Regions from separate parts of the Clostridium cellulovorans 743B genome, predicted to be linked through region 2. Evidence: predicted binding sites of a transcription regulator. Region 2 holds the regulator's gene; the other holds the start of a gene.
The links. Region 2 encodes Rex, which represses fermentation and respiration genes when NADH is low (regulators of the CRP and FNR family bind a similar motif). Its sites were predicted from a motif close to ATTGTTAANNNNTTAACAAT; they were not measured.
Positions count from the first base shown of each region.

Region 1: CLOCEL_RS19510 (NmrA family NAD(P)-binding protein) is a predicted target of Rex. The motif match lies at 6,755-6,774, and genes of this name have one in related genera.

Region 1 is NC_014393.1:4,684,618-4,700,423, forward strand. Features, by position in the region: gene asnB (asparagine synthase (glutamine-hydrolyzing)) at 1-1,873, opposite strand, end outside; gene CLOCEL_RS19485 (SDR family oxidoreductase) at 2,151-3,038, opposite strand; gene ppnP (pyrimidine/purine nucleoside phosphorylase) at 3,195-3,512, opposite strand; gene CLOCEL_RS19495 (DUF4234 domain-containing protein) at 3,751-4,104, shown strand; gene CLOCEL_RS19500 (DUF4234 domain-containing protein) at 4,230-4,583, shown strand; gene CLOCEL_RS22105 (YdcF family protein) at 4,839-5,612, shown strand; gene CLOCEL_RS19510 (NmrA family NAD(P)-binding protein) at 5,727-6,587, opposite strand; gene CLOCEL_RS19515 (HD domain-containing protein) at 7,279-8,724, shown strand; gene CLOCEL_RS19520 (sugar transferase) at 8,798-9,499, opposite strand; gene CLOCEL_RS19525 (Ig-like domain-containing protein) at 9,723-12,647, opposite strand; gene ytvI (sporulation integral membrane protein YtvI) at 13,442-14,557, shown strand; gene mgrA (L-glyceraldehyde 3-phosphate reductase) at 15,070-15,806, opposite strand, start outside.
Region 2 is NC_014393.1:3,659,510-3,675,315, forward strand. Features, by position in the region: gene CLOCEL_RS14895 (electron transfer flavoprotein subunit alpha/FixB family protein) at 25-1,041, opposite strand; gene CLOCEL_RS14900 (electron transfer flavoprotein subunit beta/FixA family protein) at 1,062-1,841, opposite strand; gene CLOCEL_RS14905 (acyl-CoA dehydrogenase) at 1,860-2,999, opposite strand; gene CLOCEL_RS14910 (short-chain-enoyl-CoA hydratase) at 3,012-3,794, opposite strand; gene CLOCEL_RS14915 (redox-sensing transcriptional repressor Rex) at 4,222-4,845, opposite strand; gene CLOCEL_RS14920 (ABC-F family ATP-binding cassette domain-containing protein) at 5,009-6,925, shown strand; gene CLOCEL_RS14925 (helix-turn-helix domain-containing protein) at 7,173-7,994, opposite strand; gene CLOCEL_RS14930 (PadR family transcriptional regulator) at 8,181-8,492, opposite strand; gene CLOCEL_RS14935 (ABC transporter ATP-binding protein) at 8,659-9,291, shown strand; gene CLOCEL_RS14940 (ABC transporter permease) at 9,363-10,133, shown strand; gene CLOCEL_RS14945 (fibronectin type III domain-containing protein) at 10,297-13,578, opposite strand; gene CLOCEL_RS14950 (IS982 family transposase) at 14,003-14,944, shown strand; gene CLOCEL_RS14955 (GNAT family N-acetyltransferase) at 15,286-15,806, opposite strand, start outside.

The sequences.
Region 1 (15,806 bases), 1.0 Mb from region 2:
TTGCACATGCAGCTTCTTCAATATGCAAGTTCCTCTTATTAGCTTCTTCATACCATAAAGCAAAACATAGAAGAGTCCAAATTTTTCTACTATAATCTTTTTCTCCTGTTCTATGAGCATCAAGCAATTTAATAGCTTCATTTGTATTTATAAGATGTTTTGCTTCACTTCTTGCAAAAATATCTTTTGCCCATTGGTACATTTCATTTTTAAGCCATACTCTTATAGGAACGGGATATCCAAGCTTTCTTCTAGTTTTTACTGCACTAGGAATTTCTGATGCAAAAGCTTCTCTTAAAAGGCTCTTAGTTGTATTATTTCCTATTTTCTCGTATCTATCAAGTCTTGAACAAACTTCCATAACTCTCTTGTCTAAGAATGGTACTCTAAGTTCAAGAGAATGTGCCATAGTCATTCTATCTGACTTAACTAAGATATCACCTCTAAGCCATGTATTTATATCAATATATTGCATTTTTACTACGCCATCAGCACCTTTTAACTCATCATAGAATTCCTTTGTAATTTTTGTAGATATTTTTGATGGATCATATTTAGGAAGATATATTTTCTTTTCCTCTTCTCTGAAAATATTAGCATTCCCAAAATACCTGTCTTCTACAGGTGTGCAACCTCTCTCAAGGAAACTCTTACCTCTTACACCTTCAGGCATAATTTGTGATGCTGATAAAAGAGCCTTTTTTAATCCTTGTGGCATACTATCAAACATCTTTAAGGATTCGCTTTCTCTATATATTGTATATCCTCCAAACATTTCATCGGAACCTTCTCCGGATAATACAACTGTAACATGCTTGCTAGCTTCTTCAGATATAAAATATATTGGAATCGCAGATGGGTCTGCCACTGGTCCATCAAGGTGCCATAATATTTTTGGCAATGTGTCCATGTATTCTTGTGCTGACACGACTCTTCTAATGTTTTCTACTCCAAGTTCACTAGCAATTTCAGCGGCTAAATCCATTTCGCTATAACCTTCAACCTCAAATCCTACAGTAAAAGTTTTTAATGCGGGATTCAATTTTCTTGCTAATGCAACTATAATTGTAGAGTCAATTCCACCTGATAGGAAAGAGCCTACAGGCACATCACTTCTCATGTGTATGTTAACTGAGTCTTCAAGAGCCTCTCTAATTTCTTCTATCTTCTTAGTTTCGTTAGCAGGTTCAGGCTTAAACTCCACTTTATAATATCTCTCAAATCTCGGAGCCTGTCCTTTTTCCTTTATAAGCATATGCCCTGGTCTAATTATCTGTATATCCTTTAATATACTCATCGGTTCTGGAACATATTGAAAAGTTAAGTAATGTTGTAAACCTTCTTCATTAACTTTAAATACGTCCTTATCAGTATAGAAAAACGCCTTTTCCTCTGATGAGATTATTAAAGATTCATTATCATACATATAGTACAGTGGTTTTATGCCAAATGGATCTCTTACGGCATACATGGTTTCAGTTTCTTTATCCCAGATAATAAATGAGAACATTCCTCTGAATTTCTTGATTGCTTCCTTACCAAATTCCTTATAAGCACTAAGCATTACTTCTACTTCCGTGTCTGTAGTAAAAGTATAACCTAATCCTTTAAGTTCTTCTCTAATTTCTCTATAATTGTAAACCTCACCATTGAATACAATATGATATTTATCATCATTAAAAGAATAAGGTTGATGTCCATTAGCAAGATCAATTATACTTAAACGCCTAAATCCTAAAATTACACTTTCATCACTATAAAGGCCTTTATCATTTGGTCCTCTATGGGTCATAACCTCACACATAACTTTTGTCATCTCTATATCTTTTTCTTCTATAGCAGATTCTTTATACATTGCAACTAGACCACACATATTAGACTCCTTTCAAAAATGAACTCATAAAAAAACCAAGGCATATATCCACCGCCATTGGTTTAAAAATCTGTATCACTCTACTTCATTAATTATATTTTATATTCTATATTAATTTAAAATTTTTATCAACTTTATTTGAGGTTTTTTAATAAATTATACACCTATTAAAATATTGTTAAATCCTCGACCTTTAAATATATACATTGTGACAATTATTTATTCATATCTTGGCTAATAATTTCAATGCTCTTAGCTATTGCAAATTGGAATTAATCTAAGAACCTACAAATTCACCACCATCAACATGAATAGTTTGGCCTGTCATATAAGAAGCATCATCTGAAGCAAGAAAAACATAGGCACCAGCTACTTCAACAGGCTGACCTGCTCTTCCCATTGCATTATCTGCTCCAAACTTACTTATAGTTTCCTCTTTAAAAGAGGAAACTATAAGAGGTGTCCATATTGGTCCTGGAGCCACTGCATTAACTCTTATTTTCTTACTGATTAAAGATTTTGCTAATGATCTAGTAAATGTAGTCATAGCTCCTTTAGTCATGGAATAATCTATTAATGTTTCATGTCCATTATATGCCACTATTGATGTAGTGTTTATAATGCTATCTCCTTTTGTAAGGTGTGGAAGTATTGCTTTAGTCATAAAGAAATGACCATAAATATTTGTCTTCATTGTATTGTCAAACTGCTCACTAGTTATATCCTCCAAAGCTTGAGCTTCAAACTGAATAGCAGCATTATTAACTAGAATATTTATTTTGCCAAATTCCTTAATAGTTTTTTCAGCTACTTCCTTTGCAAAGTTTTCATTCTTAATATCTCCTGCAATCAAAATGCATCTTCTACCTTCTGCTTCGACTTCTTTTTTTGTTTCTTCAGCATCTGCATTTTCATTTAAATATACAATTGCAATATCTGCGCCTTCTTTTGCAAAAGCAACTGCCACAGCGCGTCCAATTCCGCTATCTCCTCCAGATATAACAGCAATTCTATCCTTAAGCTTACCTGTCTTTACTGTATACATAGGTGACTTATATACAGGTTTCTTTTTCATTTCACCTTCAAACCCTGGTTGATGATTTTGCTGTTCACCTTGAAATTCCTTTGGAAAACTATCTACTATGTCGATTATATTTTCTTTCATACGTACTCCTTCATTGCTGAAAAATTTAATAACACTAGTATTCTCTATTAATAAGAAAATATTCACATTTTATATAAAATAAAAGAAGTTAACTTCCTATAATTTAATATCTTATAGAAAATTAACCTCTATGTTCTAATATTTATTAATATGCTATTACTCTTTTATGTATGAACAGCAGTAATCTGCAACTTCTGTAACTTCTAACTTGAATTTTGAGTTAGCCGGCACTGTAAAAGCATCGCCTTCTTTATATAATGTAAAAGTATTTTCTCCTGGAAGCATAACATTTAAGCTGCCTCCTAAAACTTCCATAACTTCTTTATCACCAGTTCCAAATTCATATTCACCTGGAAGCATTATTCCTAAAGTTTTTCTTTCCCCATTTTCAAACACAACAGTTCTGCTTGTTACCTTACCATCAAAATAAACATTTGCCTTTTTAATCACTGTAACATTATTGAATTCACTCATTTTATAGCCCTCCTTGTATATTTATAGGTATATTATATATTCTACATCACATTTTTTCTATCTATTTATGTAATATTAATTCACTTTTTCTTATATTTATGCTTAAGTTTATCATATTTATTGCTTAATAGAATACCTTTTAAAATACCCTACTTGATTAACTTATAAATAAGTTGATGAATATCTCAAACTTATGATGTATAATTTATGTTACCTATACTTTTACTAGGAGGTCTATATGATCAAAGAAAGAAATATAGCAGTCTCAATTATCCTTTCAATTGTAACCTGCGGAATTTACTACTTTTATTGGATAGCAGCTCTAAGCAATGAATCTTCTATCTATTTAGGTGAAGAACCTTCAGGTGGATTAGAAGTTTTATTCACCTTGCTTACTTGTAATATTTATGGGATTTATTGGGGCTATAAGATGGGACAAAAGTTATATGATGTTCAAGCAAGGACTTCTAACACACCATCTGACGATTCTATGTTATACCTACTATTGAACTTATTTCAATTCCCAATAGTATCACTAGCAATAATGCAATCTAAATTAAATGCCGTAGCATCAAGAAATCCTCAATTTTAAGAAACTGGTGAAGCATTAAATTCGCTTCACCAGTTTTTTAATAAGCTTAGAAATTTAAAATTTTATGAATATATTATTATTCTAAAAAATATAATATATCGATTGTAATTTATTAGGAGGAATTTATGTTCAAAGAAAGAAACATAGCAGTCGCAATTATCCTCACAATTATAACTTTTGGTATTTACGGATTGTATTGGATGGCAGCTTTAAGTAACGAGTCTTCTCGATATTTAAGTAAAGAATCTTCGGGTGGTCTTGAAGTCTTATTCACATTAATTACTTGTGGCATTTATGGTATCTATTGGAATTATAAAATGGGAAAGAAGTTATATGGTGTTCAAGCAAAAACTTCTACTTCCCCATCAGATGACTCTATCTTATATTTACTTTTAAGTATATTTGGTCTTTCCATAATATCACTAGCTATAATGCAATCTAAAGTTAATGACTTAGGATCAAGTAACTCTCAATTCTAAAAAAACACTGGGGAAGCGCTAACTACGCTTCCCCAGTGTTTTTTGATTATATGTTCACTCTGTAAAAGTATTTTCAAAGATAAAAATCAATAATTACAAAACCTATATATAACATATTTCTTTATGTTTATAAACTTTAATTTATAATTATTCTTCATAAATCAATTTATGATAGAATTAGTTATAATAAACCATTTATTGCTGAATTAAATTTATATGAAAAAGCTATGATTTTGTTTCTAAGGAGGAATTTATTTGGATTTAAAAAAACTTATAGTTTTAATTATTTTCTTCATATTTGGAGGGCTAAGTATTTCTTATTACATAGGCTTAATATCATATACACCCAATATGTCATTTTCACGCTTTTGGTTAATTCTAGGTATTGTCCTAATTGTCATGGGATTCTTTTATTTAAAGTTTGATACAAAATTATTAAGCTATATTCCAAAAAAGTTTCTCATCATATTCACAAGCTTTCTGATTATTGGCTTCTCTTTCTTCCTTGTTACAGAAGCTTTCATTTATAAAACTGGAAGTGAGAAAGATAACACACCTACTGATTATGTTGTTGTTTTAGGTGCTGGTCTTATAGGCGATAGAATTTCTACCTCTTTACAATTAAGACTTGATGCGGCTCTAGAATTCCATTCTATTCATCCAGAAATCCCTATTATAGTATCAGGTGGACAAGGACCTGATGAACTTCTTAGTGAAGCAAGAGCTATGAAGGACTATTTAATAGAAAAAGGTATAGATCCAAACCTTATAACGATGGAAGATAAATCTACTAGTACTTATGAAAATTTTATGTTCTCAAAAGAATTAATTAGCAATAAATGTAGTAAAACCCCTATAAAAGTTACAGTTATCACAAATAACTTTCATCAATTTAGGGCTAATATGATAGCAAAAGCGCAAGGCTTTGAGGTACATGGCTACCCTGGTTCTTGTCATCCATATTCTTCACTGAACTTTCATGTAAGAGAGTTCCCTGGAGTTATAAAAAGCTTCATCTTTGATAGATGAAGCTTTTTATAACTAATTTTATATACTCTTTGTCTAAAATAATTTTTAATCATTAATTTTCTGTGGAATTAGCTTATAACTGTCTGAAATCGATTTTAATCGAAATATCTATTTTTACTTCCACATATTCTTATAATCATTTATATAATGTTCGAAAGACTTTGGATCTGTTCCCATAACCTTCTTAAAATCGTTAGTTACTTTTCTTCCTATTCCTAATCTTGAAGTTATACATAATCTAGTTATTCGTTTTAGTTTTTCTCCTTCAAGACCTTTTTTAACCATCAACTGTTTAAACTCTTTTATCTTAGGGTTTACATATTCAACATTTTTTCCTGCTGTATTTGAAAATATCTCTGCAGCTTCGTGATATGTTATAGCTTCTTTTCCTGTTACTTTATATATCATATTGAAATGTTCATTCTCTTCACAAATCACCCTAGCTGTGAAAGCAGCTACATCTCTTACGTCGATGAAATTAATCTTTGCTTTTCCAGCTGGTATCATTATTTTGCCTTGAACCTTTATTTCATGTCTGTACATTGTATTAAGCTTTTGCATAAAATAGCTTGGTCTTATGATTGTATATGGCACTTCTATTTCCTTAAGGTATTTCTCTATTCTTCTATGTTGAGCTAAAGGATTCTTGTCTATACCTAATATAGATATGAATATAATTTGCAAAACTCCCATTTGCTTTGCTTTATCTATAAAAGGAAATACATGTTCTTTTACATCTATATCTTCTGGTGGTGCTATAATAAGAACTTTTTTTACTCCTTCAAGAGCTTTCTCATAAGTGTCCTTTTCCTTGAAGTCAAAACGTACTAATTCAATTCCTTTTGGCAAGACTTTTCTCGCTTCTCTTAAATCATCTGTAGCACCTCTTACTTCTACTTCATCCATTGAAAGTAGCCTTAAGACCTCAGAACCTATATTACTAGTTGCTCCAGTAACTAAAATTGTATCATACATTTTCTATTCCTCCACTTGTATGTTATTAGTTTTATTACTTGGAAAATGAATGCGCTGTAACATACCATAAAATAAACACAGCTAGTCCAATTTTTTCTTAGGTTTTTTACTAATTATATTTGCCAATTATTAAATAACTCTTAAACAATTTAAAGTTATACATACTTCTTATTAAAAGTATAAGAATAATTCTCATTCTTTAAAGAATAAACGTTTTAATAACACCTTCACAGCTTCACATTTATCCTCATATACTTACATGAATTTTAGATACAACTTCTATATGTAATATCTTCACAGTAAACTTATCCGTTATTATTAAATATAGCTAAACGAGAATAATTAATAATGGCTATAAGTTGTAAACTTTTTCCCCTTTACCGTCAGCATTCGACCTTACAGGGGTATTATACCATATTACCTATTAACTCTTCTACTTTTTTCATAGCTATATTTAAAACTAGCAGCTTGAATTTATTGTGCATTTTTTACATTTTAAGTATAATAAGATTAGCTGTTGTCTATTTCAAAATTACTTATATATTACTAAATACATAAAATAAACCTCTTAGTTTCAATACTATAAATCTTCTAAAGTAAAAAATAAAATTACAATATTTACTAGATTTAATTTCTATAATTAGGTTATATTATATGCATATACAATATGCAACAGATTGGATGTGAGCAAATGTCTTTAATTTTTACTAACTATATATTGGATAATGTTCATGGTTACATTGGACTTACAAAAGCTGAAGCTGAAATCGAAAAACTTCCTATTTTCAAAAGACTTCAATATGTTAAACAACTGGGACTTGCCCACTGGATTTTCCCTGGTTCTGAGCATACTAGATATATACACTCCCTTGGGGTTATGTATATAATCGATGAGATGGCAAAAAAGCTTAATTTTTCTGATGAAGATAGGCAGCTAGTAAGATTATCTGCAATGTTACACGATATTGGGCACTATCCTTTATCACATGTAGGTGAAAAAGCCTATAAAGAAGCTTTAGTAGGTGATAATCAATTAGATGCTCTAAAGTTTAAATCCCTAGGAAAAATTCAGGCTCTAACTGCTTCTAATCCAGTTAATGATGCTCTTAATATACTAAGTCCCGATCCTCTACACCACGAAAATGTAGGTATTAGTATCTTAAAGAATAGCTCTGCTATAATTTCTATAATAAATAAGTATTGTTCTTATATCGATATGGATGATTTATATACAATAGTCTCTGGAGATTACAGCGCGACCGAAAAGAAACCGCAACTTTCGCCAATGATCCAATTATTACATTCGGAATTTGATGCAGATAAAATAGACTATCTTTTGAGAGATGCGACCTTCTCAGGTGCTAATTATGGACGCTTTGAACTAGGAACTTTGATTAAAAACCTTAGAATGAAAAAGCATTCAGTCTACGGTATAGACATAGTAGGTGTTAAAGAGAAGGGCATAGGTGCTGCAGATCAATTTTTAATTAATAGACATTTCTCATATCGAGAGATTATTTATAATAAAAAAGTAAACGTAATTGCTATAATGGCGCAAACTGTTATGAACTATATAATCTATAGTAATGACATAGTAGGCTTTCCCAACAAAGAGACATTCTTAAATAATATGCAAAACCACGAGAAAAATTCAAAATTTTTAGGTTTCACGGATCAATACTTTATCAATTTTCTATATCATATAGATACAAAAAACCCAAAACTCCCTTACGCTATAAGCAAAATGATTAGTAACTTAAAAACCTTCAGTAGCCTAAAGTTAGCAAGTACACCTATATCATTATCTGGTTTTGATAGCTTAGAGCTACAAAATAAACTTAAACAGACAGATCTTTATAAACGTATATCTAACAAGGATTATTGTCATGAAAACAAAGTTGCTATAGTCAATGAAATATCTATTACTCCTAATGTTCCAATTGAAAAATTTAAAGCTTCTTACGAAAAAGAAAAATTTAAATTACCAATTGAACATTACTTAAGTGAAAGACTACAAAACGGTCTTGCAATAATAGAAGATGATGTAGATCCTTATTTACTTGTAGATTCTCCTTATTCTCTTGTTAAAGATCTTAGCAATAACAAAATCGTAAACCTTAGAGAATATATTTTATAGCTTATATGTAATAAAGGATGTCCATCTTGTAGTTATAAAAAACTAACTACTGGACATCCTTGTTATTTTCTTCTTAATATGCGTTTTTATCTCCAAACAAAACCAAAAATGTTTTTAATATAAGTTTCAGATCCAGCAATAAACTTCTTTCTCTTATATATTTTAAATCAAGCTCTATCCACTCTTCAAAACCTATACTACTTCTTCCCATAACCTGCCAGTAGCAAGTTAATCCAGGTCTTACTAATAACTTATCTCTTTGTCTATAATTAAATTTTGCAACTTCCCTTGGTAAATTAGGTCTTGGTCCAACTAATGACATCTCACCTTTCAAAATATTAAATAATTGCGGTAACTCGTCAAGGCTTGTCTTTCTGATAAATTTACCAACCTTTGTTACTCTAGGATCTTCCTTCATTTTAAACATAGGTCCAGACATTTCATTTTTATCAGCAAGCTTGTCTAATAATTTTTCAGCATTTACTACCATTGATCTAAATTTATACATTTTGAACACTTTCCCGTTTTTCCCAACTCTCTCTTGAGAAAAAAATACAGGACCTCTTGATTCTATTTTTATAGCTATTGAAATTGCTATTATAAGTGGTAAAAGCAATATAGTAGCTACTAGAGAAACAGCTATGTCCATAAATTTCTTAATAGCAAAATAATATCTAGGCATCTGCACATCAATACTTTTTCTCTGTTGTAATTCATTTGCATCAACTACAATTAGATTATCGTCATCCTCAAATTCAGCAATATATTTCTCCATTGGCTATCCCCCTACACTTTGGCTATCAAAATAATTATAACACTTTAATTAATGATTAATCAAATATTATGATTAATATTAATCAATAGCTAAACTTTGTATTATGATTTGTTTAACTTAATTTCTTATAAAATAGTCTAACCGTATGTAAGAAAAGATGCAATGATTTATTTTTGCATCTTCTCTCTATATATTTCTATATATGAAAATGTTAGAAAATATATTACTTAAATCTCGGAATATCAAACTCTAAAACCGGATTATCCATTTGATTTACCAATTTAGCAATATTATACGTCTGCTTTCTAGCCCACAATACATCTGTAGCATATTGATGCCAATTTTTTGCAAAATCCCATCTCATTTTGTATAGTGTGTTTTGGTTAAAAGTTGGATCATTAATATATCCATCTCCAATCCACTTAGCTCCCCCTGTTATTGCAGCATCCACAGTAGTCCATCCATTTTTATATGCTGCCGTTGTTCCAGTAATCAATGGTCTATTAGGGAAATGAGGCATATCATCAAAAGCGCCAATCCCATACATATTATATACAGTCACTGGTGCAGGCAATTTAATCATTTTATAACCAACAAGATATTCCTTTTTTACACCATTTTCTAAAAAAGTTTCATAAACAGGGCTATTTAAATCTGCTATCTCTGTTATAGTAGTTCCAATAGATAGTTGAGACTTTCCATACCCAGTTTCTAATAATGCATGAGATACTAAATAAATAGGATTTACATTAAATGCTCTACCACCATTTAAAAAAGCTTGTCCTTTTCCTTGAAGTACTCCAGCTGTAGTTAATGTTTTATTCAAATTATCTGCATTTATTCCTTCTGTAAAATTAAGTTTCATAAACATAAATACAGCATTAGGATCATTTATTGATGTGTTAGGATTCATTTCATTATATATCTCAGTTCTTGTAGCTGGTCTTGACCCGCTTGATAGCCATATAGGTGGCTTCTTTGCTACTTGAAGGTTTACATAATAATCTAATGTATTAGCGTAGTTTGTAAAAACTACTTTTCCTTTAGATGCGATAGTTCTCTCTACCGCACAGCTTGTCCCATCCTTACCAATAGCAACAACCTTAATGATATGATCTCCAACTAAAACACCAGTAGTATCAAGAGTTGCAGAATATCCACTTATATTAGCGTCCGTGTAATTTTTGCTAGCAAAAGCTGCCCCTACATCTGGCCTTGATAATCCGACAGTTGCATTTGCCTTTAACTGATTATCCAGATATATTTGAACTGATGAAATACCTGTGGCATTTAATGCCCATCCACTTACTGTAATACTTGATGATGATACTAATTGATTATTAATAGGTGTATCTATAAAGGTTTGTCCATCAGGCTTGTTAACTGTTAGTTTATACTCACGTTTTGTTATTGTCCCATCATTTCCTATAGCTTCTAGCGTAATTTGTCTAATTCCTCTTGCTACTTTATTTATATCAAAATATAAACTATATCCTGAAGTAGTTCCCCCTACATATCCTGGGAACGCTGCATCTACGTCTGGTCTTGAAATTGATGGTTTTGTTGTATTAAATAAATTACCATCTACATAAACATTAACAGCTTTTACTCCACTTGGACTCAACGCCCATCCTACTATATTAAAACTTCTATTATAGTTTATTCCACCACTAAAATTATCTGCCACAATATAGGAGCTTGGCTTATTCATTGTAATATTTCTAGTGGCTTTTCCTAAAATACCTGTATTGCCGATAGCTTCAACAGTTACTGTGTGAGCACCTGGACTTATAATATTCCTATCAATAACTAACTTATACCCTGAATTTGCTCCATTAATATAACCTGGATTAACTTTTTCAACGTCTGGTCTTGATAAACCTAACGTAGCACTTTTAATATATTTCCCATCAACATATACTTTAACCTCTTTAACACCGTCTGGATTTAGTGCCCATCCACTTACCACAAAGTCTGTATTATTGATTTTTGAATTTTCATATGGTAAATCAATGCATGTTAATGCTACAGGTGCTTTGTAAGTTATATTGGTATTCTTGGAAACCTTAGTTCCATCAACACCAATAGCTTCTACAGTTATTACATTGTTTCCTTCAAGAAGTAAGCTTTTATTAATTGAATAATTAAATCCACTATTACTTACACCCTTATAATTAGGATAAACCTTAGCTACATCTGGCCTAGCTACCATTGTAGCATCGCCAAGAATTTTCCCATTTAATGATATAGTAACTTTTTGTAGTCCAGATGGATTAATAGCCCATCCTCCAACAAATACATTTTGATTTTGAATTATTGAGTTAATCGCTGGTATATCAATAGTTGTAATTCTAAAGTTATCCTTAACATTTAGTTTAACTTGTGTTCTAGATGTCTTTTTATCTTTAGAAACAACTTCCACATCAATTACACCTGTACTTCCTAAAAACTTACTTTTAGGTATTTCTATACTATATCCTGAATTATTACTATCATCATATAAAGGAAAAGCTTTAGCTACATCTGCTCTAGACATCCCATAAGCAGCCTTACCTACGAAGTCACCATTAACAAAAACGTTAACAGCTTCTACTCCTTCCTGTGCTAATGCCCATCCAGCGATAGTTATTTTATCATTTGAAACCGTACTATTATTAATTGGTGTATCTACACATACTAAATTTGATAAACTTGGAACATTCATCGAAATCTTTCTTGTAGTTGCAACGCCATCATTTCCAGTTGAAATCACCTTGACTTCGTTTATTCCTTTAACAAGCTTGTCTTTAGAGACAACAAAAGAATATCCAGATTTATCTGACCCTGGATATCCTGGATATACCTTAGCAACATCAGGTCTTGCACCATTAATTATAGCATTCCCAACTAGTACGTTATTAATATATACCTTAACATCTTTTACCCCTGAACTACTTAAGCTCCAACCTGATACAGTAAAATCCTTTTTACCCATTTGTATTCCATCAGTAGGTTGATCTATAAAAACTATTGGACTAAGTTGTGCAACCATAGCCTTTACTGAACTTACCTCTGCAACAGCTATATTATTAGCATCATAACTAACAAATGTAGCAGTCCCTATCGCACATATGACGGCTATTATCATAGCCTTGCTCTTTCTTATCATCCTTCTCCCTCCTTATACTATCATCTTATTTTACACTACAATTCCCGATTCTTCTACCAAAACCTAGTAAATTATTGAGAAAAACTCTTCTATATAAAGAAATAACATATCATCTACTCATTTAAAGAAGATTTTCTATAGAACTTAATAAGAATGAATATATCAGTAAAATAAATATCAACCTTGGTTTTTTTACAACCTTTTTCTCCCTCAAATTTATTATCTCTATACAATTGTGTTTCCTAATTAAATCATTAATATAATATTTCTGTATACTCCATTTACCTACAAATAATTATTTTACTATTCTTTATTTTCATCGTAGTAAAATCCAACATGTTTATACTTTACAAATTATTTTTCTAAACTTTCTTTCACTTCGTATAGAATTTATCTCTTTTATAACTTTTACATACGACTCAAAAATGATAAACTAACTTATAGATATAATAAAATATTTAAACTAAAAAGCTATGTACAATATTATAAAAATAAAACTTTTTGACCTTATTCTTCATTTTATGATTACAAATATAAATATTTGTTAATATATTTATATATAAGTTAAAACTTGATGTATAATTAAAATGACACTCTAAATTTTCGATTTAGGCAGTGAAGCTTACTCACCAGTTTCAACTGGGGGGAGTTTGCTTTTATATTATATAGATTTGACCTATATTTATACATTTAATACATATACTGTTTATGAAATCAATGTAGATCTTTAATAAAGATATAACCTTTAAATTTATGTTTTTCTATAAATTTCGAGATTGGGAGGGTTAATTGAAATGGACGAAAAATATACAATAGATTTTACTAAACTAAAGAAGTTTTTAATAGTACTCATCTTATTATTCTTAGGCTTATTTATATTGTTTAAGTCTATGTATTATTTAGCTCCCTTTGTGGTAGCATTAATACTTTCATTAATGATTGAGCCTTTTGTTAAGTTCTTAGGCGATACCTTAAAACTAAAAAGAGCCATATCATCTGCAATCGGAGTCCTTATGGTATTATCAGTATTTGGTGGACTTTTGGCTCTAATTATCTCTAAACTTGTAAGAGAACTAATTTCATTATCAGATGTCCTTCCAGACCTCATCAAAAATGCATATGAGAATATAATGGCTATAAATTCTGATAGCTTCTTTGACAAGTGGCTGCCAAAGAAAATTTCATATGACTTTAGTAATATTACCGACACACTATATTCATCACTATCTAGTTTTGCTAACCCCTTAGCAAAAGGTATTTTTAGTACTGCATCAGCGTTACCTAATATGTTTATATTCCTTATCGTTATGGTGATTGGAACTTATTTTATTTCTAGTAGCAAACATGATATTATTAATCTTATTAACAAGCATTTACCTAAAACTTGGTTATCAAGTCTTAACAAATCAAAAGATGGTGTATTTAGCTCATTAAGTAGGCTATTAAAGGGATATTTAATTATACTTACTATAACTTTTATCGAATTGCTTATAGGCTTTAACATAATAGGCGTAAAATATGCCTCTGCTCTTGCATTAATAATAAGTGTATTCGATATACTACCATTGATAGGATCAGGACTTTTTTTGATACCTTGGGCTATTTATAGCGTCATAACAGGGGCTACAACTCTTGGAATTAGACTTTTTATACTTTATATTGTAATACTCATAATTAGACAACTTATAGAACCTAAAATTATCGGTGCTCAAATAGGTCTACATCCGCTAGCTACATTGATAAGTATGTATACAGGATTTAGTCTCTTAGGCGGCGCAGGCATCTTCTTAGGCCCTATAATTCTCCTTATCACAAAAGCGGTTCTATCTACAATATATAGAGGGTTAACTTTCAAAGAGATTTTCTTGAAATGTGAATCTACTGATAATAAAACAAAAACTCAAACCTAAATAAAATCACTTAATTGACGAAATATCAGTTTTGCCTTATATGTTATACATATCTTCAAATAAAAATCTCCCCATAAGATAACATAAAATTAAATTTCTATGTTTATCCTATGGGGAATAATTTTAACCTAGTTATAGTTATTAGCAGCACTATATTTCGCAAAATTCTACAAAAATATATATTGCAATAAAAACTTGCTGCTGCCTTTATAACTTGTTCATCCATGTGAACTTAGTAAATTGAAAACTTAAAACTCATATATAAATAAAAAGCCGACATTTAAGTCGGCAATTACTATCAAGTATAGAGGGGACTATACTGATTCCTGCTTCAAGAAATTGACATTGCGAATGTATCGATTCCATCATATTTCTTACAAGCATTTACAACCTTATTATATATTATCTGGAATCGTTTTGACAACCCTTTCACCGATTTTTCTGCAAGTTCTGAGTTTATTTTTAAAATTACAATAAGTATTTCTAATGCATACTATATAGAAATCAAAAATTTACCTATATTTATTTGTTATTTCATCTATTCTTCTTAATTCATTTTCAGTAAAATCTAAGTTATCAAGTGCTTTTACGTTTTCTTCTATCTGAGTTACTTTACTTGCACCAATTAATGCAGAAGTAACAATTCCTTTTCTCAACACCCATGCCAATGACATCTGAGCAAGAGATTGATTTCTCTCTTTTGCTACCTCATTAAGCTCTTTTGCAAGATTTATTCTATTCTCTGTTATATCTTTCTCATGCAAAAACCTAGAGTTCGCATTAAATGCTCTTGAATCCTTAGGAATACCATTTAGATATTTATCCGTCAAGGTTCCTTGAGCTAATGGAAGAAATGCTATAGTTCCAACCTCTTCTTCTTTTAACACGTCTTGTAACCCGCCTTCAATCCATCTATCTACTATAGAATATGATGGTTGATGAATAATTATTGGGGTCTTCAATTCCTTTAGAATCTTTACTGCTTCTTTTGTTTGATCTGCATTGTAATTTGATAATCCTACATATAAAGCTTTTCCCTGTCTAACAATATGGTCAAGAGCAAGCATAGTTTCTTCAATTGGAGTTTCAGGGTCAGGTCTATGATGATAAAAGATATCAACATAATCTAATTCCATTCTTTTTAGACTTTGGTCTAAGCTAGAAATCAAATATTTTCTTGATCCGAAATCACCATATGGTCCTGGCCACATATCATACCCAGCCTTAGTAGATATAACAAGTTCATCCC
Region 2 (15,806 bases):
TTATACCCAAAAGTTCCTTAGAAATTATGCTTGCTCTTTAGCAGCCTTTATTTCATTGATTAATTCAGGAATGATTTTGCTATAATCTCCAACTAACGCAAGGTCAGCCATCTTCATGATTGGAGCATCTGCATCTTTGTTGATAGCAATGATGTATTCAGCATCTTGCATACCAGCTGTATGTTGGATAGCACCAGAGATACCAACAGCTATGTAAACTGAAGGTCTAACAGTTTTACCAGTTTGACCAACTTGAACATCTTTGTCGATCCAGCCTTTTTCAATAGCAGCTCTTGAAGCAGCAAGTTCTCCGCCTAAAACAGCAGCTAATTCTTTTAATAAAGCTACTCCTTCGCTTGTTCCTATACCTCTTCCACCAGCAACAAGAATCTTTGATTCACCGATGTCAACAGCTTCTTTTTCATTTTTAACAACTTCTAAAACTTTAGTTCTGATGTCACTAGCTGAAATAATAGCTGAATCTATGTTTTTGATTTCTCCAGCTCTAGCTTCATCATATGATAATTTTCCGAAAACACCTGGTCTTACTGTAGCCATTTGTGGTCTGTGGTCAGCACAAACTATAGTAGCCATTAAGTTACCACCAAATGCTGGTCTTGTAGCTAGTAAGTTTCCGTTTTCTGCATCTATGTCAAGAGCTGTACAGTCAGCTGTTAAGCCTGTGCCTAATCTTGCTGCTATTCTAGGTCCTAAATCTCTACCTACGAAAGTAGCTCCGATAAATAATACTTCTGGTTTGTTTTCATTTACTAAGTCACAGATAACTTTTGTATAACCATCTGTTGTAAAGTTAGCTAATAATTCGCTGTCAACTGCTAAAACTTCATCAGCACCTTGAGCAACTAAATCTTTTGCTAAGTTTCCTAAGTTACTTCCTAATAAAACTGCAACTAATTTTGTATTTAATTTTTCAGCGATATCTTTACCTTTGCCTAAAAGTTCTAGTGAAACCTTTTGAAGTTCCCCGTTTCTTTGCTCAGCAAATACCCAAACGCCGCCTTTATAATCTGCAATATTCATCCTTTATCCCTCCTACTTTATTAAATGTAGTGCTTTTCTTTTAATTTTGAAACTGCATATTGAGCAGCTTCTTTAGCTGGTAAGTTTTGAATTTCTCCAGCTTGTTTAGCTTCTTTAGTTGAAGACTTCTTAACCTTTGTAGGTGATCCTTTTAAACCGATAAGGGATTTGTCAACACCGATATCATCAGCATTCCAAATTGTTACTTCTTTTTTGAATATTTCAAAAATGTTTTTAGCATTCATATATCTTGGGTTATTTAATTCTTTAATAGCTGTTAATAAACATGGAGTTTGAACTTCGATTATTTCGTATCCATCTTCTAATGCTCTCTTAACAGTTAATTTGTTTCCATCAGCTTTAACTTCTTCTACGTAAGTTACTTGTGGAATATCTAAATGTTCAGCTATTTCTGGTCCAACTTGAGCTGTATCTCCGTCAATCGCTTGTCTTCCAGCAAAAACTATATCATAATCTAATTTCTTTATAGCAGCTGCTATTGTATGAGATGTAGCTAATGTATCAGCTCCACCAAACGCTCTATCAGTTATTAATATTGCATCGTCAGCACCCATAGCTAAAGCTTCTCTTAAAGCAACTTCAGCTTGTGGAGGTCCCATTGAAACTACAGTGATTTTAGCACCTAAGTTTTCTTTTAAAACTATTGCTTCTTCTAAAGCATGTTTATCTTCTGGATTTATGATTGATGGAACACCATCTCTAATTAAAGTTCCTGTTACAGGATCTATTTTTACAGCAGTTGTATCTGGAACTTGTTTTAAACAAACAACTATATTCATTCTGCCAGTCCTCCTCTATTATTTAAATATGTTGCCAGCGATAACCATTTGTTGAACTTGTGAAGTACCTTCGTAAATTTCAGTTATCTTAGCATCTCTCATCATTCTTTCAACTGGATATTCAGCAGTGTATCCGTATCCGCCGAATAATTGAACTGCTTTAGTAGTTACATCCATAGCAACGTTAGCAGCATGTAATTTAGCTCTAGCAGCTTCTACTGTGTATGGAAGACCTTGATCTTTCTTCCAAGCAGCTAAGTATACTAAATATCTAGCACTTTCAATAGCAACTTCCATATCAGCCATCATCCATTGTAAGCCTTGGAATTTATCTAAACTTCTTCCGAATTGCTTTCTTTCTTTCATGTAAGCTTTAGCTTCGTTGAATGCACCACCAGCTATTCCTAATGCTTGAGCAGCAATACCTATTCTACCACCATCAAGAGTTTTCATAGCTATACCAAAGCCTTTTCCTACTTGTCCTAATAGGTTTTCTTTTGGAACTACACAATTTTCAAATATAAGCTCAGTAGTTGATGAAGCTCTTATTCCTAATTTTTCTTCAACTTTACCGATTGAGAAACCAGGGAAGCTTTTTTCAACGATAAACGCAGAAATTCCTTTTGTTCCTTTTGATCTATCTGTCATAGCAAATACTATGAAAGTTTCAGCGTATCCACCGTTAGTGATGAATATTTTTGAACCGTTTAGTATGTAGTTATCTCCATCTAAAACAGCTGTAGTTTGTTGTCCAGCTGCATCTGTACCAGCACCTGGTTCAGTTAAACCGAAAGCACCTAATTTTCTTCCTGAAGCTAAGTCTGGAAGGTATTTTTTCTTTTGATCTGGTGTACCAAATTGGTTAACAACAGCAGCACAAAGTGAAGTGTGTGCAGATACGATAACTCCTGTAGTACCGCAAACCTTTGATAATTCTTCAACAGCTATTGTGTAAGATAGATTGTCTCCACCTGCTCCTTCAAATTCTGTTGGAAATGGAATACCTAATAAGTTTAACTTAGCCATTTTTTCTACTGTTTCAACTGGGAATCTGTGGTTTTTATCGATTTCTGCAGCTATTGGCTTAACTTCATTTTCTGCAAATTCTCTAACCATCTTTTGGATAAATTCTTGTTCTCTAGTTAATGCAAAATTCATACTATAAACCTCCTATCTATTTTTGAAGCTTTTATCTCTTTTTTCTACAAAAGCACTCATACCTTCAGTTTGGTCTTCAGTTGAGAAACACTCACCGAACACTTCTGCTTCAAAGGCTAATCCTGTATCTATATCACATTGCATTCCTCTATTTATAGCTTCTTTTGAAAGCTTAACTGCAACAGGTGCTTGAGCTGCAATAGTGTTAGCTAATTTTTTAGCAGTATCTAATAATTCTGCTGGATCATGAAGACTATTTACTAGTCCTATTCTTAAAGCTTCTTCAGCTTTAACAACTTTTCCTGTATAGATTAATTCTTTAGCCATACCCATACCTACTAATCTAGCAAGTCTTTGAGTACCACCAAATCCTGGAGTAATTCCTAGTCCTACTTCTGGTTGACCAAATCTAGCAGTTGTTGATGCTATTCTAATGTCACATGCCATTGAAATTTCGCATCCACCACCTAATGCAAATCCATTGATAGCAGCGATTACTGGTTTGCTTAAAGTTTCAATTTTTCTGAACACTCTGTTTCCAAGTTGACCAAAAGTTCTTCCTTGAATAACTGTCATTTCTTTCATTTCTGTGATATCAGCACCAGCAACAAAAGCCTTTTCACCTGCACCAGTTAATACTACAGCATATATGTCTGCATCGTTTTCGATATCAGTAAATGCTGCGTCTAAATCTTTTAGTGTATCGCTGTTAAGCGCATTTAGGGCTTTTGGTCTGTTGATAGTTACAACAGCAATATGTCCTTCTTTTTCTAAAAGCACATTTGTTAGTTCCATGGATAATCCTCCCACAATCATATTTGTTATTAAATTAACAATTTAGTATAGACTAATCTTTTTTGAAAGAGATAAAAAAATATCCCTTTTGTTATTAAATTAACAATTTAGTGCAGACTAATCTTTTTGAAAAAGATAAAATTCTCCTTTTCTTACATCACTTCTTCCATTATATCTTGTCTTCATAAATATTTCAACAATAATTTACATTGCATAGCCATTGATAAACTTGACTTTTTAAATGATTTCCAGGAGTTTTCTTGTATACAAATCATAAAAACTCCTGGAATATTCATCTCCGTAATAGATGAAGATTCTTTGTTAAAAATTTATACATTACAAAATTATAGTTTCCTATTATTTATAAACTTTTAACTTAGAGTATACTAAAGATATCTTATCCTTTTTATTGTCTCAAAAATCTTCGTTAACTATTCATCAAACAGCTAAGTGTTAATAAACTTTCACTTAAATGAGCATTTTCTATTTTAACGTCCTTTGATGGAACAAGATCAACAGGGGCAAAATTCCAAATTCCTTTTACTCCATTATTGCATAGAATATCACAAATTCTTTGAGCTGCATTTTTAGGTATGCATAATATACCAATATCTATACTATTCTCTTTAAGGAATTCTTCTAGTTGGTCAACATCTTGAACCTTAATATCCCTAAGTTTCAAACCGATAAGTTTTGGATTAACATCAAATATACCAGTTAAATGAAAACCTGACTTTTCAAAATTATAATTAGCAATAGCTTGACCAATGTTTCCTGCACCAACAATTATCGTTTTGTATTCCTTATTGACTCCTAAAATATAACTAATCTGATTGTACAATTCTTTTACATTATAGCCATATCCCTGTTGCCCAAAATCACCAAAATTATTTAAATCTTGTCTAATTTGAGAAGCAGTAAAGCCAATCTTTTCACTTAGTTCTCGAGAAGATATTCTATCTACATCATTTTTAATTAACTCTCTTAAATATCTATGGTATTTGGGAAGCCTTCTGATTACTGCCATGGATATCTGTTTCTTCTTCTCCATTATGGCACCTCCTACAAAGTAACTCGTTTTTGTTAAAATTAAAACAACTTTTATTTTATCAGATATTTTCAATAATTCAAAGTCATAGTTAGTATTATTTTCAAAAGAGTTATTGAGTACTATAAGGTTATTAGTTATAATTTATTTTGGGAAGGTGAACAAAATGATCGTATTAAGCTGCAAAGATATTACAAAGAGCTATGGAATAGATGTTATATTAGAAAATGTTACCTTTGGTATTAATGAAGGAGAAAAAATTGGATTAATTGGTGCTAATGGAGCTGGTAAATCCACTTTATTTAGGATAATCGGTGGAGAACTAGAGTATGATAGCGGCGATGTTTTTATAGATAAAGATAAGAAGATAGGCTATCTTTCACAGCATTTATCTTTAAATACTACTTCTACAATATACGAAGAATTACTTTCAGTGTTTCAAGATCTAGTTGATATGGAAAATAAACTTTCAAAACTTGAAGTATCAATGGCAGAAGCTTATGATCCTTCAAAAGAAGACTATCATAATAAGCTTATCCATGACTATACTTTATTAAATGAATTATATATAAATAGAGGCGGTTATACCTTTAGAGGAGAAATCTCTAGAGTTCTAAAAGGTTTAGGCTTTAATGAGGATGATTTTTCAAAGTCTATTGATATATTAAGTGGTGGCCAGAAAACCCGTGTGGCTTTATGTAAGCTACTTTTAATTAAACCCGAAATATTACTATTAGACGAACCGACAAACCATCTTGATTTAGATGCCATTGAATGGTTAGAAGAATATCTTAAAAATTATAAAGGCACAATGCTTATTATATCCCATGATAGATTTTTCTTAGATGCTATTACTAATAAAACTATGGAAGTTGCCAATGGGACTACTCAGCTGTTCAACGGTAACTACACCCAATCTCTAGAGCAAAAGAAAAAGCTTTATGAAGAACAACTTAAAGCTTACAATTTGCAACAGGATGAAATAAAAAGGCAAGAAGAAATAATAAAAAAATACAAACAATTTAACAGAGAAAAAAGTATTCGTGCCGCTGAAAGTAGGCAAAAAGCTTTAGATAAAATTGACAGAATCTCTGCCCCTACAAAGGAAGGTAAGGCTGCTAGAATTCAATTCTTTACTCAAATAAAAAGTGGTAACGATGTAATTCATGTTGAAGATTTGAGTAAAGCTTATGGTGAAAAGCAATTATTTAGAAACATCTCCTTTGATATGCACCGTGGCGATAGAACTGCCTTAATTGGGGAAAATGGAAGAGGAAAGACAACTTTATTTAGAATACTTTTAAACGACATCAAGGCTGATGCTGGTTCTAAGGTACTAGGAAAAAATGTATTCGTAGGCTACTATGATCAAGAGCAATCAGATTTAGATGAAAGTAAAACAATTATCGATGAAGTTTGGGATGACTTCCCTGAGCTTACAACTACTGAAATCAGAAGTGCTTTAGCTGCGTTTTTATTTAAAGGCGAAGAGGTATTTAAAGTTATCTCAACCTTATCTGGCGGTGAGAAATGTAGAATAAATCTTTTAAAATTAATGCTGTCGCAAAGCAATATGCTTCTACTAGACGAGCCTACAAATCACCTTGACATAGCCTCAAGAGAAGCTTTAGAAGATGCACTTTTAGGTTATGATGGAACAGTTTTAGTTATATCCCATGATAGATATTTCCTTAACAAGGTAATAGATAAAATTTTTGAACTTAAAGAAGAAGAATTAACTGAGTACCTAGGCAACTACAGTTACTACATGGAAAAGAAAACTAACCCTTATCGTTTTGAACTTGAAGAAGAAGCAAAAGGCAAGACAAAAACTCAAATAATTCAAGATAAGAAAAAGCGTAAGGAAAAAGAAAAAGCTGAAAAAGAACTAAAAAACAGAGCTAAAGCTATCGAAAAGGAAATAACAGATTTAGAGGAAAAACTCTCTAAACTTACCGAATATCAATGTCAGGAAGAAGTTTACTCTAATATAGAAAAATCTAGGGAAGTTGACAACGAGATATCTAGTATTAAAGAAACTCTTGAAGCCTTATATGCGGAATGGGAAACATATATGGAATAAATCAACTCCCACCTCACTTCAAAATTAATGTACTCCACTTCTTTGTCTTAGGATATTTTGATACTATAGAAAACCCAAAGGGGATATATAGCTTTAATTAATCAAAGCTATATATCCCCTAATACTTATATAATAAATAATAGTCTCTATATTTAATTTACGTAGCTTATAACATGTGATATATTCTAATCTAATTTACTGAAAACAGTTCTTAACCTTATTAATTGTATATATTTCAATAAAGTTTCTAATCCATTAAGAAAATCTCTTTCTTATTTTCCCTAGTAACATTAATAGTATTTTGTAAATCATCAAGAAGCTCATTATAGCGAATATTATTACCAAAAATTTTTGTAGCTCCTACTCTCATAGATACAGGAATACCTTGTCCATTATAATCAATAAATTCTCCGTTACTTTCAAGAACTGTTTTTGCAAGATTCTCCGCTTCACTAGCTTCCGTTAACCATGTTACAAGAGCAAATTCGTCTCCTCCGATACGAAACAACATCATATCTTCTTTTGCAACTGTATCAATCCTCTTCAAGCATTGGAGAATTACTTTATCTCCAAATTCATAGCTTATTTTATTAATTTCTCCAAAGCCAACAATATCAAAACATAAAACATAAGTATTTTGATTTTCTTTCAAAACCTCATAAAGTTCAGAAATCTCTACTTTCTTTCCCGTCACAACATTACCTCCATTATATTCAAGAATTAACTTAGGAAATATACCGGTAAACTTCCACTGATTTTTAAACTTTGATGGTGATATCCCCCAAAGTTTTGAAAAGGCTCTAGTAAAAACCTCTGGAGAATTATATTGATATTTCATCGCTATTTCTGTTATAGTCATTTGAGAATTAACAATGTCCTTAGCTGCATTTGTTAATCTTCGTTTTGTTATATATTCTTTGATGCTATGATTAAATGCATACCTAAAGAGCTTTTGCAAAGATGACAATGAAAAATAACATTCCCTTGCTATATCTTCTTGTAAGATATAATTGCAGAGGTTCTCTTCAATATAGTTTATTGCCTCTATTAGTACATGAAAATTTTTCAAGGTTCACCACCTTCTTAAAAATAATAGTTTAAATCACTTAATTTCTTCTTAGATTTATACAATAACGTTATCGTAACATTAGTTTACCAAAAGAAAATTTTGTAATCTTGATTTTTTGAGCATAAATACTCTTGCTAACAAAGATTTTGATTATATTTAATGTTAACAAACTTCATGGTTTTATATTTAATCTTCCTTGATCTCCTTAAATAATTCATAGGCCTTTATTCTTGCTTCTTTTAAAACTTCATCCCCTACCTCAGTAATTGAATAATATTTTCTTATCTTTCCCTCCACATTCCTATCTTCGACCTTTAGAACTCCATTCTTCTCTAGGTTATGTAATACAGGATATAAAGTCCCTGCACTTATTTCGTAACCATGGTTTCTAAGCTCTTCTATCATCCAAGCTCCATAAAAAGGTTCTTTTTTGGCATGATGTAGTATATGTATATGTATAAATCCTAAAAATAATTTTCGTATTATTTGTTCTTGCACTGAAAATCCTCCTATGTTATCCTAAAATCATCATATCAAAATACGATATTGACTTTCGATATCTTGTTCCGCTATTAGTACATTATTTTATCAACTCAACGTACTAGAGTCAAGAAATTATACATTTGCTATATATTCTTTTATATGTGAAAGGAAAGGTAATATAATGGACGATATATTATTTCAGGCAAATAATTTAATCTATAAAGAAAACTTGGTCTATGATAATTTAATTGTTAAAAAGGAAAAGATTAATTTTATCACTGGTGAAAGCGGTAGTGGTAAAAGTACCTTTCTAAAATTATTAAATAATACTATAAGTGCAACAGCTGGAGTACTTTTATACAAGAATAAACCAATAGAACAATATGATCCTATAGCCTTAAGACGTGATATAAGCCTAGTTTCTCAAGATCCTTTTTTATTTGACATGAGTATTATAGATAATTTTAAAACTTTCTATTCCTTAAGAGATATGACAGTTCCTGAAAATGATCATGTACGCTTTTTTGCAGATTTATGCTCTGTAAATGTTTCTTTAGATCAAGATGCTGCTACTCTTTCTGGAGGAGAACGTCAAAGAGTGTATATATCCTTATTTTTATCCTTGTATCCTAAAGTTATCTTATTAGACGAGCCAACTTCCGCTTTAGATGAAAAAAATAGTAAAGAAATAATGAAAAATATAACCTCCTTCTGCAAGAAAGAAAATATAGATATAGTAATAGTAAGTCATGATAAAGCCATAGTTGAAGAGTTTTATGAAAATAAAATTGAAATAGTAAAAAAAGTTCAATAGTTAACAAATATCCGTATAAAATTTTCATATCAATCATATAAAATAAATCTATCAGTAGTTAGGTGATTACAATGGATCAAATAGTAAAATTAAACCTTTTTCAATTTTCACTTATTTATTTACTACTTATCGTAGTTTTAGTTATAATGAAAAAATCAAAAGTGAATCAAAGTAAACTTCTCATAATTGCTAGTTTAAGAATGTCAATTCAGCTTATAATTGTAGGTTATATTCTTCAATATATCTTTAGAAATCCTCATCCTTTATTTACAATAAGCTTTCTTACAATTATGATAGTATTCTCAATTCACATTGTAATTAAGAGCCGAAAAGACTTAAATAATGCTTTTAAAATTTCAATAGCCTTTTCATTATCTTTTTCAGGATTATTTGTTCTATTTTTCTTTTTGATAGTAGTAATCAATAAATCCATATTTAATCCACAATATACAATACCTTTAGCTGGAATGATAATTGGTAATTCTATGACAGGAATAAATATTGGGATCAAAAATTTTATGGATTCTATAAAAAAGGAAAAAAATAAAATCAATACCTTGCTTAACCTAGGTATTGAACCGAAGTATATCTTGAAGCCTTTTGCCAATAACGCTTTAGAAAGTGCTTTAATTCCTACTTTAAACTCCATGCTTGGTATGGGAATAATTTTTTTACCAGGAATGATGACTGGGCAAATCTTATCTGGTACATCACCTACTACTTCAATTTTATATCAAATAGCTATAATGATCGCAATTTGTACCTCTGTTTGTTTAACAGTTTTTTTATCATTAAACTTAGGTTATAAATCTCTATACAACAATCGAAAGCAATTTATATAAAAAATAGAGTTGGTTATCTTTATACTACCAACTCCTTTTTGTTATATATCTTAATTATTACTACATTTATACACCAACATCAGCTTCAAACTTATCTAGCTGTAAACATTATATTTAAATAAAATATTCACGATAAAAACATTATTATTAAAATTAGTTCATCCTAAATTTTCTTTCTAAACAATCTAATTCTAGCAAAAACAGCTATTGCAGAAAGTCCTAAAATAGCACTAATAAATATTAAAAGCTTATTATTATGAGAAATATCTTGCTTCTCTGGATCACTTTTCCTATTTGTAGCTTCATCTGATTTTGTGGATGAGGATAAACCATCCGTATCCTTATCACTATCTGCTTCACTATTTCCTTTGTTAATATCTTTATTATCTACTCTATTATCAGTTTTGTTGCTTACTGTAGTTGCACTACTTGCTACTAAGTTATTTTTTCCCACTGGCGATATTGGTGCTATAGCTTGTGGAATCACTGATACTACTGGTACTTTCACAGACGGTTTTTTTGAATCATCTGGGGGAACTACTGGGTCTGGTGGTAGAATTACTGAACTTAGTGTTGTTGCAGTTATTACATCGCTCCAGGTTCCATTCTTTGCCCTTACCTTATAACTATAACTTGTAGCGGATTTTAAACCTGTCACTGTATAACTTGTATTATTTCCGTTATCTAGTATTTTTCCGTTTATATATATTTCATAACCAGTAGCACCTATTTCTTCATCCCAGGTTAGTGTAACACTATTTTCTGTTGTTGTAGCTTTTATATTTTTTAACACTGGTAATATTATTGGGTCTGGTGGTGGAATTACTGGCTTTAAGGTTGTCGCAGTTATTACATCACTCCAGGTTCCGTTCTTTGCCCTTACCTTATAACTATAATTTGTAGCTGATTTTAGCCCTGTCACTGTATAACTTGTGCTATTCCCGTTGTCTATTATTTTTCCTTCCACCTCTATTTCATAACCAGTGGCTCCAACTTCCCCATCCCAGGTTAGTGTAACACTATTTTCTGTCGTTGTAGCTTTTATATTTTTTAACACTGGTAATATTACTGGATTTGGTGGTGGAATTGCTGGACTTAGGGTTGTTGCAGTTATTACATCACTCCAAGTTCCATTCTTTGCCCTTACCTTATAATTATAATTTGTGGCTGGTTTTAACACTGTGACTTTATAACTTGTATTATTCCCGTTATCTAATATTTTCCCATCTATCTCTATTTCATAACCAGTAGCACCTATTTCTTCATCCCATGTTAGTGTAACACTATTTTCTGTTGTTATAGCTTTTATGTTTTTTAACACTGGTAATATTACTGGGTCTGGCGGTGGTGGAATTACTGGACTTAGAGTTTTTGCAATTATTGTATCACTCCAGATTCCATTCTTTGCTCTTACCTTATAATTATAATTTGTAGCTGATTTTAACCCTGTGATTGTATAAGTTGTATTATTTCCGATATCTAGTATTTTCCCATCTACCCCTACTTCATAACCAATAGCACCTATTTCTTCATCCCAGGTTAATGTAACACTATTTTCTGTTGTATTAGCTTTTATATTTTTTAATACTGGTAATATTACTGGATCTGGTGGTGGAACTACTGAACTTAGAGTTTTTGCCGTTATTTCATCACTCCATAATCCATTTTTCGCTCTTACCTTATAGCTATAATTTGTATCTGACTTTAAGCCTGTTATTTTATAACTTGTGTTATTCCCATTATCTATTATTTTTCCGTCTGCTTCGATTTCATATCCAGTGGCACTAATTTCTGGGTCCCAGGTTAATGCTACACTGTCCTCTGTTGTTTCTGCTTTTATATTTTTTAATACTGGAGTCATGGTTATTGCTGTTATTTCATCGCTCCAAATTCCAAGTTTTACCCTTACCTTGAAATTATAGTTTGTTGATGAAGCTAAACCTGTTACTGTATAACTTGTACTATTTCCATTATCTATTATATTTCCATCTTTCTCTATTTCATATCCTATAGCCCCTATTTGAGGATCCCAAGTTAATGTAACTGTACCTATTGTTGAAGTCCATTTTATATTTTCAAGTACTGGTAATAACGACAAATTAATAACATTTCCAAATATATATGTATTCTCTGGAGATGTATCTTTTGCAACTACACCATTTATAAAATATCCACTTATATTATTATAAGTTATTGAATTATTTATATTACTATCATTTGATTGTACCTTTATTCCATGAGGACAACTATTGATACTGTTTATTATTTCATTTGAATCCATAATTGAGTTTGTAACCATATAATCCAATAAAATTCCTGAATTCAAGTTTTTATCCCACGCCCATAACATACCATTAACTAAACATAACCCTGTTTCATATATTTTATTTTGACTTATGAAAAGACTATCTGAATACAAGAGGTATACCCCATTAAAGTCGATATTCTCTATAATATTATTATCAATTGTTGAAGACATTAGATTGCTTATTTCGATCCCAAAATACCTTGAGCCACTGATATTATTGTTGCTAATTGTAAGATTAGTTGCTCTGTAATCGCTAGGAGTAATACCTTTATCATTTCTATCAACTACTATCCCCGATGCTTTAACATCTTGTATAATGTTATTTATTATTTTATTATCATAGGCTGGTACAGTGTATCTAATACCGTTGGTTGATGAATTTTTTATTGTATTATAACTTACTTCCGAATCCCTTGATAAATAAAAAGCAATCCTACTTCCTGAAAGCGTATTACCTTTGACCAATCCATTCTTTTGCTTAACAAATATTACTCCATCCTTATTACTTCCATTTAAAGGAGAATTAATCATATTATTTTCTATTACATTATTAAAATTTAAATTTCCACTTTCAACAGCAGTTATATCATCAACAGTATTATTTCCATAGAAGGCTACAGCAGGATTATTATCTGAGCCATTTATAATACAATTCCTTAAGCTAGTGTTATTTGAATTTATAGAGTAAACTGCTACTTTTCCTAAACTATTATCGATATTTAAATCTAATATTTGCGTTCCACCGGCAGTTATCTCAATCACATTAGACGCAATATTATTTTGTATTATCTTAGTATTTATTTGAGATTGACCTTGCAAAATTATATTATCCTTCTCAATCTTAATTTCACCATCAAGGTAGTAAGTACCATCATTAATGTAAAATTTCGTTTTTCCTGATGATATAAGATTATTAAGTATTGTATTTAAACTCATTCCACCAAGGGATGATTGATCAATGGTTGTCCAAGAAGAATCAAGAGTATAAGCCCTAACTCTACCACCTAGAGTTATTTTTTCATCGCCTTTCCTAATAGCGTAGCTCTCGCCAATATCAACTTTTATTTCACTACTGAAACAAATACTTGCGAAAAAAAGTAATGAAATAATTATGCTAATCCGTTCCTTCCTCTTCACTTTATAAATCCCCCTCACTAATACTAGCCAAAGTATTTCGCCATTTTAAATAACCTTTTCATACTACTGAATATAAATTTATAAACCTGGTCAAAAAACCTATAAGTTAACTGTCAATAATCTTAGATTTTCTTTTAACTAATTTTAGTTTTATACTTGTGTATGTATTAAAATCAAATTATAACTATATAGTATTAATTATCGATTTTTTTCAACATTACTTAACATTTTTTTCGTTTACATCACTATTTTTCAAGACTACCCTTTAATATTTTTATATTCTATAATAAATATTATATATTCTAATTTAACCCGTTGTGCTAGTTAAATACGCTGGCAATACTTACAAATAGAAAAACTCCAGCATATTTGCTAACCTATCATTAAAAAACACCACTAATCTAATGATAGGAGGCTAACCTATATGCCAGAGTTTAATAAAGATTCTACCATAACAATAAATGACTTAAAAGATTTTATTGTTGTCACTTATGTTATAATTGATGACTTTTACCAAAAAGTAACTCCAACATTTATTAAAAATCGTCGTAACATCGCTAAATCAGTAATGACTGATAGCGAAATAATTACGATTTCTTTAGTAGGTGAACTCTTAACCATTGACTCTGAAAAAGCATGGTTTGGATTTTGCTCTAAAAACCTACGAGACTTATTTCCCAACTTTTGTAGTAGGCCGAGGTTTCATAGAGTTAGAAAGTCATTATTTCGAGTCATTGATGAAATTCGTAAAGAGTTAACGAAATTTCTTAACTATCAATATGACCGAATGAGAATTGCAGATAGTATGCCAATTCCTGTGTGTAAGTTTGGGAGAGCTCATTTCCATAAAGCTTTTAAGCCGGAGGCTGCCTACGGGCGATGCGCTTCGAAAAAAGAAACATATTATGGATTCAAATTACATGCTTTAGTAGCCCTCGATGGCTATATCACAGATTTTACTGTAACAGCAGCAAATATTGATGACAGAGATGTCGTCTGGGAACTCACAGCTAATTCAGAGATTGATATACTAATAGGTGATAAAGGATATATAGGTCAAAAAGTTGCTTCGCAATTAAAAGAAACAAGGTACATTCGTCTTTTAACAATAAATCGTAACAATAGTAAAACTAAACTTTTAAAACCTTTTAGGCAGTTGATATTCAAGGCTCGTCGTAGAGTAGAAACTACTTTTTCTCAGCTCTCCGAGCAATTAAATATGCAGAGGGTTCTTACAAAATCAACTTGGGGATTTGCCACAAGAATATCAAATAAAATATTAGCTCATAATCTTTGCTATTTTATAAATAAATTTTTTAATATAGGTATAGAAATATCAAAGATTAAAGAATTAGTATTCGGATAATAATTTCCAAAAACAGTATATGAGGCAATAGGATAGGACTGCCTAAAATCATGGTATAAATATCCTTTTAATGAAAACTTATCTGCTAGCACAACAGGTTAATTTAAATCTTAACAATTACTCATTAACTTTATAACTTAAATTTCCACAATATTTTTTAGAATTCTTTCAGTATTCTACTTGTATGGAAAGAGCTAAATTAAAAATATCTTAAAATAAAAATAATGAAGTTGGCCATATTTTACACTCCCAACTCCATTATTTATCATTAAATTTAGGTTATAAATTTCTATATATTTATAGATCTCAATTTATTTTTAGACAGTAGTAAAATTTAAATACTACCAATAGCATACAGGCATAAATAAATATGAACATTCTCCACACGTAAAAAAGCCAAGTTTGTTATACAGTGATTCAGCAGGATTACCAACCAGTACATTTAACCTCAAAACAGGATATTCATCTTTCAAAATACTCAAAGCTCTCTTAATCATATTTTCAGCAAGACCTGTACCACGATAAGATGGTTTAACTACTAAATTAGATATTTCTGGCCATTCATCCCACAATGATATAAAACACACTCCAATTAACTCATTGTTATTTTTATCATAGACAAGCACTGAAGCATTTTTCAATGTACTATTTAATTCTTTGTTTAGAAATGCTTCAACTTGAGGAAGATGTTCTTCCACAGTCTGTTTTGCATAATCATCAATACCATCTGAATATGCTTCATAAAACAATCTTGATATTTCTAAAGCTTTTTCTTTTGCAACACTTGAGATGTTAAAATTCTCTTCCCAATTTAAATAAAATTCTTCAGTTGGCCTTATCATATATCTTAGCGATAATTTTT